DNA from 3 places in the Mesorhizobium sp. B2-4-17 genome. Region 1 is predicted to be linked to each of the others. Evidence: predicted binding sites of a transcription regulator. Region 1 holds the regulator's gene; each other region holds the start of a gene.
What was found. The regulator PhoB, encoded in region 1, activates phosphate uptake and scavenging genes when phosphate is short. The targets are predictions, from matches to a motif close to TGTCATNNANCTGTCAT.
Positions count from the first base shown of each region.

Region 2: the regulator PhoB is predicted to act here: its motif matches at 1,639-1,655, upstream of FJ548_RS09390 (DUF1045 domain-containing protein).
Region 3: the regulator PhoB is predicted to act here: its motif matches at 1,876-1,892, upstream of FJ548_RS11940 (YdcH family protein).

Region 1 is NZ_VFUX01000020.1:84,804-88,077, forward strand. Features, by position in the region: gene xylF (D-xylose ABC transporter substrate-binding protein) at 1-251, opposite strand, end outside; gene FJ548_RS17295 (ROK family protein) at 521-1,765, shown strand; gene phoB (phosphate regulon transcriptional regulator PhoB) at 1,778-2,467, opposite strand; gene phoU (phosphate signaling complex protein PhoU) at 2,583-3,274, opposite strand, start outside.
Region 2 is NZ_VFUX01000009.1:90,805-94,078, reverse strand. Features, by position in the region: gene iolE (myo-inosose-2 dehydratase) at 1-143, shown strand, start outside; gene FJ548_RS09400 (DUF3329 domain-containing protein) at 186-404, shown strand; gene iolB (5-deoxy-glucuronate isomerase) at 731-1,543, shown strand; gene FJ548_RS09390 (DUF1045 domain-containing protein) at 1,695-2,402, shown strand; gene FJ548_RS09385 (alpha-D-ribose 1-methylphosphonate 5-triphosphate diphosphatase) at 2,451-3,274, shown strand, end outside.
Region 3 is NZ_VFUX01000012.1:132,036-135,309, reverse strand. Features, by position in the region: gene FJ548_RS11950 (lytic transglycosylase domain-containing protein) at 1-53, opposite strand, end outside; gene ispG (flavodoxin-dependent (E)-4-hydroxy-3-methylbut-2-enyl-diphosphate synthase) at 59-1,312, opposite strand; gene FJ548_RS11940 (YdcH family protein) at 1,627-1,806, opposite strand; gene FJ548_RS11935 (YdcH family protein) at 2,047-2,250, shown strand; gene FJ548_RS11930 (IclR family transcriptional regulator) at 2,262-3,050, opposite strand; gene FJ548_RS11925 (transporter substrate-binding domain-containing protein) at 3,220-3,274, shown strand, end outside.

The DNA.
Region 1 (3,274 bases):
TTGGCGCCCTGCGAGATCAGGCTCTCGACATCGGTGAGCTGCTTGCCGGGATTGGACTGTGCGTCGGCGGAGATGTACTTGTCGCCGGCGGCCTCGATCGCCTTCTTCATGGCGGCCTCGTCGGTCTTCCAGCGCTCTTCCTGGAAGTTGGACCAAGAAACGCCGATGACCTTACCCTTCGCCTGCGCGACCGACGCGAGCGTCAGTGACATGGCGACACCCGCCAGGATGGCGACTGCGAATCTCTTCATGATATCCTCCCTGCGCCGCGTATGGCGCGACCAAACTGACCCGAAGGCCGGCACAAAGGCTCTATTTTTTCGAGCCTCAAAAAAAATAGTGATGCATAGCCGGAAGGCTGTCAACAATGATTCTGATGGATTTTCAGGGCCGAGAACCTTTTTTCGGGCCCCGCAATAAATAAATGACATCGCCGGCCGCTTCTGCCAGTATTTGATCTGTTGCCGCAGTGTTCGAGGGGCACGACGAGCCGCGGCGACCGGGAGGATATTGGAAAGGCATGTCGGTCGGAATCCGCCACGACGATCTGCGCCGGCGCAACCGCGCAATGGTGATTGCGGCCGTGCGCCGGGCCGGCCAGCCCTCGCGCACCGAAATCGCCGCGACCACCGGCCTCAGCCACTCCACCATATCGGCGATTTCCTCTGATCTGATCGGCGAAGGTATCCTGGCCGAAGGCAAGCCGAGCGAGGCCGGCGCGCTCAAACGCGGCAGGCCGCAGGTCGGGCTTGGCCTCAATCCGGAAGCCGCAACGGTGATGACCGTGGTGCTGTCGCTGAATTTCCTGTCCGTCGCCGTCATCGACTATGCCGGCCAGGTCATATCAGAGGAACAGCGCCGGCTGGATACGCTGACCATGTCGCGCGATGCACTGATCGGCGAATGCGTCGCCATCGTGCGGCGGCGCCTGGAGGATCCCGACCTCGACGTGCGCAGCGTCGCCCGTATCGCGCTGGCGATCCAGGGCATCACCGACACCGATGCCCGGGCAATGCTGTGGTCGCCCATCACGCCGCAGACCGACATCGCCTTCGCCGACATACTCGAAGCCGAGTTCGGCATCCCCGCCACCGTGGAGAATGACTGCAACATGATGGCGGTGGCGCTGCGCTGGCGCGATCCGGAGCGCTACCGCGACGACTTCATCGCCATTCTCCTTTCGCACGGTATCGGCATGGGCCTGGTGCTGAAGGGCGAGCTCTTCACCGGCACCCATTCCTCGGGCGGCGAATTCGGCCATATGATCCATCGGCCAGGCGGCGCGCTCTGTCGCTGCGGGCGGCGCGGCTGCGTCGAAGCCTATGCCGGCAATTACGCCATCTGGCGCAACGCCAGGCAGCTCAGCGAGGACACCGAGCCGGTCGCCGATGTCAGCGACGCGCAGATGCGGGCGCTGGCGGCGACGGCGCGGCAAACGGACGGGCCCGAGCGCGAGGCCTACCGCAGGGCCGGCGAGGCGCTGGGCTACGGCCTCGGCAGCCTGTTCGCGCTGATCGATCCCGCCCCCGTCGCCATGGTCGGCGTCAGCGCCGCCGCCTTCGACCTGATCGAGCCGGCATTGCGCGAGGCCATCGCCCAGACCGCCGGCGGCCAGCACTCGAAATCGATTTCCTTCGACACCGAGCCCAACGAGTTGCCGCTGATCCGCGAGGGCTGCGCCATGCGGGCGCTGACCTTCGTCGACCAGGAGATTTTCGCGCCGGGCATGCAGGCGAAAGCCGGCTCCGGGAAGAACGTGGCCTGAATAAAGTCGCGCTCAATCCTCGCGGATTGCATACCCCGCACCACGAATGGTGCGGATGACGTCGGGCATGCGGCCGTTATTGACCGCCTTGCGCAACCGGCCGACATGCACGTCCACCGTGCGCTCGTCGATATAGATCGTCTCCCCCCAGACATTGTCGAGCAGCTGGCTGCGCGAGAACACCCGGCCGGGATGACGCATCATGAATTCGAGCAGGCGGAATTCGGTCGGCCCGAGCCGGATCTCGCTCTTCTTGCGGTAGACGCGATGTGATTCGCGGTCGAGCACGATGTCGCCCACCTTGAGCACGCTGGACAGCACTTCCGGCTTGGCGCGGCGCAGCAGCGCCTTGACCCTGGCCATGAATTCCGGTGTCGAGAACGGCTTGACCAGATAATCGTCGGCGCCGGTCGAAAGGCCGCGCACGCGGTCGCTTTCCTCGCCGCGCGCCGTCAGCATGATGATCGGCAGCCGCTCGGTCTCGGGCCGCATCCTTAGCCGGCGACAGAGTTCGATCCCGGACACCGCCGGCACCATCCAGTCGAGCACCAGGAGGTCGGGGACGTTCTCCTGCAGGCGAATCTCCGCCTCGTCGCCGCGCGGGACCACCTCGACCTGGTAGCCTTCCGATTCCAGATTGTAGCGGAGGAGCACGCCGAGTGGCTCCTCATCCTCCACCACCATGATGCGTGGCGCGATCATCGACTGGTCACCTCTAAGGCAATTCCAGGAAAAGTGTGAAGCGGTTTTCCGTCCGGAATTGCATGGAAACAAGAGAGAGAGCGGTTTTCCGTAAAACGGTGAACCGCTCTGACGATCAAGCCGCCGGCGCCGACATCGCCGTTTCGTCCTGCTTCGGACGATTCGCGGGCAGCTGCGTACCGGTCAGCACATAGTAGGCATTCTCGGCGATGTTGGTCACATGGTCGCCGATGCGCTCGAGATTCTTGGCGCAGAACAACAGATGCGTGCAAGCCGTGATGTTGCGCGGATCCTCCATCATGTAGGTGAGAAGTTCGCGGAACACGGAGGTGTATTTGACGTCGATACGTTCGTCATCGGCGCGCAGCTTGGCAAGGGCCTCGGCATCGTGCGCCGCATACTCCTCGATCACGCCCTGCACCTGGATCAGCACCAGCTGCGCCATGGCGTCGATGGAATGCGACAGGTCGCGCGGCGTGGTGGACAGGCCGACCGTACCGACGCGCTTGGCGATGTTCTTGGCAAGGTCGCCAATGCGTTCGAGGTCGCCGGCCATGCGGATCGACCCGACGACATGCCGCAGATCGTCGGCCATCGGCTGGCGCTTGGCGATCAGCGTGATGGCGCGGTCGTCGAGTTCGCGCTGGCGCGCGTCCATGATGACGTCGTCGGAGACAACGCGCTGTGCCAGCGCGTTGTCGGAGTTCAGCAGCGCCTTGGTGGCGCCGCCGACCATCGAGCTGGCGAGATCGCCCATGTCGCTGATCAGCCTGCTGATCTGTCCGAGATCCTCGTCGAAAGAAGCGA
Region 2 (3,274 bases), on a different contig from region 1:
AGGGCTGGTTCGTGGTGGAGGCCGAGCAGGATCCGAAAGAGAACCCGCCGCTCAGGATGGCGCAGGTCGGCTACAAGGAACTGATGCGGGTGATGACGGCCGCCGGCTACACGGTCGAAACGCAAGGTTTTCCGCATGCCTGACGCGAGGGTTCCCCGCGAGGCGGGTTGCTATAGATTGGGCTGATGAAAGATTCCGAACATCCCTTCTTCCGACCACTTTGGCGGCGCGTCGCCGTCGTCGCGGTCTGCGTCCTCTGGTCGGTCATCGAGTTCGCCACCGGCACGCCGTTCTGGGGCGTCATCGCGCTCGGCTTTGCCGGCTATGGCGTCTGGCAGTTTTTTTACCTCTACAAGCCGGCCGACGAGAGCAAGGCAACGGCCGAGCCCGAAGCGAAGGAGTGACTGATCCTATGCGTTGGCGATTAGCATGGCCTTCGCAAATCTTCGGCCGGCGCCCTTCCAACTTCGTCATCCTAGGGCGAAGCAGGAGCGAAGCTCCGTCGCGGAGACCCTGGGATCCATGCCGTTACCTCGGCCGAAGGGCACAGCGGAGCGGAATTCTGCACCGTCACACCAGCTTCAAAGTCTTGGCATGGATCCTAGGGTCTGCGCTGCGTCGCTACGCTCCTTGCTGCGCCCTAGGATGACGAAGTTAGAAGCACTGCACCCTTTCAAACAGGCGGCTTGGCTTCAGGGAATCCTTCAAGCCAACGGAATAGGAGACAAAAATGTCGAAACTGCTGGTGAAGGCCGACAAGGGCCATGGCCGCGTTGCCCATGTGACGCCGAAAAGCGCCGGCTGGACGTATGTCGGTTTCGACCTGCATCGGCTGAAGCCGGGCGAAAGTGCCTCGGGCCAAACGGCCGATCGCGAGGTCTGCCTGGTGTTCGTGACCGGCAAGGGCACCGCCACCACCGGAGGCAAGGATCTTGGGGTGCTCGGCGAGCGAATGTCGCCCTTCGATGGCAAGCCGTGGTCGGTCTATGTTCCCGAGGGATCGGACTGGTCGGTAACAGCCGATACCGAGCTGGAACTGGCGGTCTGCTCGGCGCCGGGCCTGGGCGGCGGGTTGCCGGTTCGGGTGATCGGGCCGGACGATCTCGGCCAGGAGGTGCGCGGCAAGGGCACCAATACGCGCTACGTCACCAACATCCTGCCGGAAGGCGAGCCGGCCGATTCCTTGCTTGTGGTCGAGGTCATCACGCCGGGCGGCCATACGTCGAGCTATCCGCCGCACAAGCATGACCAGGACAATCTGCCCGCCGAATCCTATCTCGAGGAAACCTACTATCACCGCCTCAACCCGCCGCAGGGCTTCGCCTTCCAACGCGTCTATACCGACGCCGACAAGGATGGCCATCGCGCGCTGGACGAGGCCATGGCGATCGAGGATGGCGACGTGGTGCTGGTGCCCAAGGGCTATCACCCCTGCGCCGCCTGCCACGGCTACGACCTCTACTATCTCAACGTCATGGCCGGACCCAAGCGGACGTGGAAATTCCACAATGCCCCCGAGCACGAATGGTTGATGAAGGCCTGAGAATCGGGGCGGGACCGGTGAAGCTATTGGTCCAGCTCGGAAAAATCGTCGGCTAAGGAACTGAGGAGCGATTTGCCTTCGAAAACCCTTCAAAGCTTCGTCAATCCGTCATGGAAATCACCTATGGCAACGGATCTGATGAGGACTTGCCATGCGTTATGCCATCTATTTCGCCCCCCGGCAGGACGAACCGCTGGCGCGGATCGCCGCCAACTGGCTGGGCCGCGACCCGTTCGGCGCGGCGACAAAGCCGGTTGAGGCCGTGGCCGACCTTGCGGCGGCGGAAGTTGCCTTCCACACCGCTTCGGCGCGCCGCTATGGCTTCCACGCGACGCTGAAAGCTCCGTTCCGTCTTGCGGTGAACGAGACAGAGAGTTCGCTGCGCGCGGCACTCGACCAATTCGCCGAGGCGACGCCGGTGGTGACGATCCCGCGTCTCGTCGTCAGCCAGATCGACAGCTTTTTCGCGCTGGTGCCGGACGGTCCGCTGCCGCCGCTCAACCGCTTCGCCGACGACGTCGTGCGCGATTTCGACCGGTTCCGTGCGCCGCTGACCGAAGCCGAGATCGAACGGCGCAGTCCGGATTCGCTGAAGCCGGCCGAGTTCCGCAATCTCTGCCAGTGGGGTTACCCCTATGTCTTCGAGACGTTCCGCTTTCATATGACGCTGTCCGGGCGGGCAGGGCCACAGGAAAGCCCTCGTCTGCGCGCGGCAATCGACAGCCTGTTCGCGGATGTGCTTCGGCAGCCGGTGCTGGTGGATGGACTGACGCTGTTCGTCGAACCCGAACCAGGCGCGCCATTCCTGGTGCTTTCGCAGCACGCGCTGGGACGGCGCCCGACCAGAAAAACCGCCTGACCGCCTGCCGGAATAGCTCCGGCCGGAGATAACCGAGGACTGCCCGAAATGACCGCCGAGACTGTTCTTTCCAACGCCCGCATCGTGCTTGCCGACGAGATCGTCGAGGGTTCGCTGGTGCTGCGTGACGGCTTAATCACCGGCATCGATCCAGGTGCTGCCCGAACCGGCGACGACATGGGCGGCGACTATATAATTCCGGGACTGGTCGAACTGCATACCGACCATCTCGAAGGCCATTACGCGCCGCGGCCGAAGGTGCGCTGGAACCCTATCGCGGCCGTGCTCGCCCATGACGCGCAGGTCGCGACCGCCGGCATCACCACCGTGCTCGACGCCTTGCGGGTCGGCATGGATGAAGACGCCGACCTGACCTCGGACGACATCCGCAAGCTCGCCGATGCGATCGAGGACAGCGTGCGGGAAGACCGGCTGCGCGCCGACCACTTTATCCATCTGCGCTGCGAAGTTTCGGCGCCGGACTGCCTGCGGGCCTTTGCCAATTTCGAGACTGACGACCGGGTGAAATTGGCGTCGCTGATGGACCATGCGCCGGGCCAGCGCCAGTTCGTCAATCTCGAGACCTATGCCTATTATTACCAGCGCAAGCTGAAGCTGAGCGACCAGGACTTCCAGAAATTCTGCGAGAAGCGAATGGGCGAATCGGCAAGCAATTCCGGCCCAAACCGGGTCTTCATCGCGGCGGCCTGCCATGAGCGCGGCATCGTTCTGGCGAGCCATGACGATGCGACGACAAGCCATGTCGACGAGGCGATCGAGCAAGGCGTCCGGGTCGCCGAGTTTCCGACCACCGAGGAAGCGGCGCGGGCTTCGAAAGCCGCCGGACTCGGCGTGCTGATGGGCGCGCCCAA
Region 3 (3,274 bases), on a different contig from region 1:
GGCCAGCCCAGCCCACATAACACGATCAGCGTCGCCCAGGGGAAACGCTGCATTGGACTTACTCTGCCGCGGCCTTGCCGCCGCGACCGAACCGCTGCTCGATATAGTCGGCGACCATTTTCTCGAAATCCGCCGCGATCGAAGGGCCGCGCAGCGTCGCCGCCTTCTTGCCGTCGACGAAGACGGGCGCCGTCGGCGTCTCGCCGGTGCCGGGCAGCGAAATGCCGATATCGGCATGCTTGGATTCACCTGGCCCGTTGACGATACAGCCCATCACCGCGACTTTGAGGTTCTCGACGCCAGGATATTTCTCGCGCCACACCGGCATGTTCTTGCGCAGGTCCGCCTGGATGTTCTGCGCCAGTTCCTGGAACACGGTGGAAGTCGTGCGGCCGCAGCCGGGACAAGCCGCGACGATCGGCACGAACTGCCGGAAACCCATGGTCTGCAGCAATTCCTGCGAAACCTGCACCTCGCGCGTGCGGTCGCCATTGGGCTCCGGTGTCAGCGAGATGCGGATGGTGTCGCCGATCCCTTGCTGCAGGAGAATGCCCATGGCGGCGGACGAGGCGACGATACCTTTCGAGCCCATGCCGGCTTCGGTGAGCCCCAGATGCAGCGCATGGTTGGAGCGGGTAGCGAGTTCCGTGTAGACGGCGATCAAATCCTGCACGCCGCTGACCTTGGCCGACAGGATGATCTTCTCTCGGGCAAGGCCGATCTCTTCGGCCATCTCGGCCGACAGGATCGCCGACTGCACGATCGCCTCGCGCGTTACCTCCTGCGCCGTCAACGGGAAACCCTTGTCCTGGTTGTCGTCCATCAGCCGCGTCAACAGATCCTGGTCGAGCGAGCCCCAGTTGACGCCGATACGCACCGGCTTGTCGTGCTTGATCGCCATTTCGACGATCGCCGCGAACTGCCGGTCCTTCTTGTCCTTGAAGCCGACATTACCGGGGTTGATGCGGTATTTGGCCAGCGCCTCGGCGCAGGCCGGATGATCGGCCAGAAGCTTGTGGCCGATATAGTGGAAATCGCCGACCAGCGGCACATCGATGCCGAGGCGCTGAAGCCGCTCATGAATATGCGGCACGGCGGCGGCGCTCTCGTCGCGGTCGACGGTAATGCGCACGATCTCGGAGCCGGCACGGTGCAGCGCCGCCACCTGCGCCACCGTCTGGTCGACATCGGCCGTGTCGGTATTGGTCATCGACTGCACGACAACGGGCGCGCCGCCGCCGACGACCACGCCGCCGACGTCGACGCCGACCGAGGTGCGGCGGGGGAAGGGAAAGGAAAAATATCCGGTCATGCCGGCAGCCTTTTGTCTCTGAAGCGCCATGCACCCACGTGGACGCATAGGGCGCTCCGGGCCTATACGCTGAAGTCCGGGCATGAGGTGGAGGAGCAAAGATCGCTTGTCAATGGCGATAGGTCGCCACTGGCAGCAATTGAGCCTCGCGACGGACCTGAAAACAGGGCGCGACCCAGCGCGGCCGAGACATGGAACGTATGAGAGGATATCGGCTACCGGCTTGTAGCGCAGCGCTCAAAGCTCACCACGCCGGCGGCTTTTACCGCCGGCAAGCAAGACCGCAAGAGGTGAGCGGCTATATCAGGTGAGGGTCAATGCGTGGTCGGTTGCGCCCTGAGTTTCTCAATCGCATCCTTGATTGCCAGCTTGCGTCGCTTGAGATTCACGATTTCGAGGTCGTCCACCGACGGGTGGTTCATCGCGTCATCGATTTCACGTTCAATGTCGCCGTGTTTCCGCTGCAACTCATCAAGATGGGATGCAAGAGACATGATTGGTTCTCCCTTTCATGGTTTCCTCGATTGCAGCCGTCAAAGGCACGTCCACCGCAGGTCGCTTCTGTGACGGCACGGTGACACTGTGCCACCTTCGGACAGCGATGTCGAATGATCCGTGGTAGCATTCCACGACAATGTGAAATGTGGTATGGGCTGCGCGCCGGTGGCAGAAATTTGCCGCCCCCGCCCAATCAGGCCCAGTTTTGGGTGCCGCAGACGTGCAGACGGTAAAGAATGTCCGATCAGGAACAGGCCGATATTCGCCTCGAATTTTCCCGGCTGAAGCAGGAACACGCCGATTTCGACGCGGCGATCAACGCGATGATCGCCATGAATTGCGACCCGCTGCAGATCCAGCGCATGAAAAAAAAGAAGCTGGCACTGAAAGACCGGCTCATGAAGCTGGAAGACAAGATCATTCCCGACATCATCGCTTGAGGCGCGTTCGCCTATCCTGCGATCGAGAGCCTGGCCGCGCGGTCGCGCAGCAGGCCGATGAGGCTGCCGGTCCGCTCCTGCGACGTATCGATCGGGACCACCAGGCACATCGTCGCCTCGACCTTGCCTGGCGCTGAAAAGACCGGCACGGCAAGACATTTGGTGTAGGCATCGACCAGACCCGAGGTCACGCAGTAGCCGGTGACGCGCGCCTTGGCGATGTCGGCGATAAAATCGTCGAGCCGCAACTTGCGGCCGTCGGGCAGCACGAGATCGTCTTCCGATACCATGCCTTCGATCGCGGCCCTCTCCAGCCCCGCTAGAAGCAGCCGGCCGGACGCGGTCCAGGGCAGCGGTATCTGCAGGCCAGTGGCCGAGCTGATGCGGAACGGCCTGCTGCCCGGGCTTGAATGGACGATGGTGTAGCGGCCGCTCTGCAGCATGCACAATTCCGAGGTCTCGCCCGTCTCGCGTGACAGATTGTCGACCTCCTGGCGCCCGCGCCGCAGCAGGTCGTTGCCGCGCACATAATCCATTCCATAGAGATAGAGCTTCTTGCCGAAATAGACGCGGTTGCCATCGCCGGCCATTTCCAACAGGCCAGCATCGACCAGCGATCGCACCAGCGTATAGGTCGTCGAGCGGGGTGCGTTCACCCCCTTGGCAAGATCGCCGATCCCGATCGCCCTCTGCGTCGTGTGCAGAAACTCCAGAATCTCGAGCACCCGGTTGAGGCCCTTTTCACGGGAGCCCGAGATCTTCTCGCTGTCTGAAACAGCCAAGGCACTGCCATCTTGCATTGTCGATTCCTGGTGTTAGTATCTGTCTTGTACAGGATACATGCGTCTCTTGTAAGAGACAATCGGAATGATCACTGTCGCGTGTATGACCTGTGCGTAGGGGAACACAACATGAAGGGAGGTCGCCGTGAACGACACATCCGGAAGACGTGATTTTCTGAAATTGGGAATGGCGGGACTTGCGACGGCCGGCGTGCTGGCAACCGTCGATGCCCAGAAGGCCG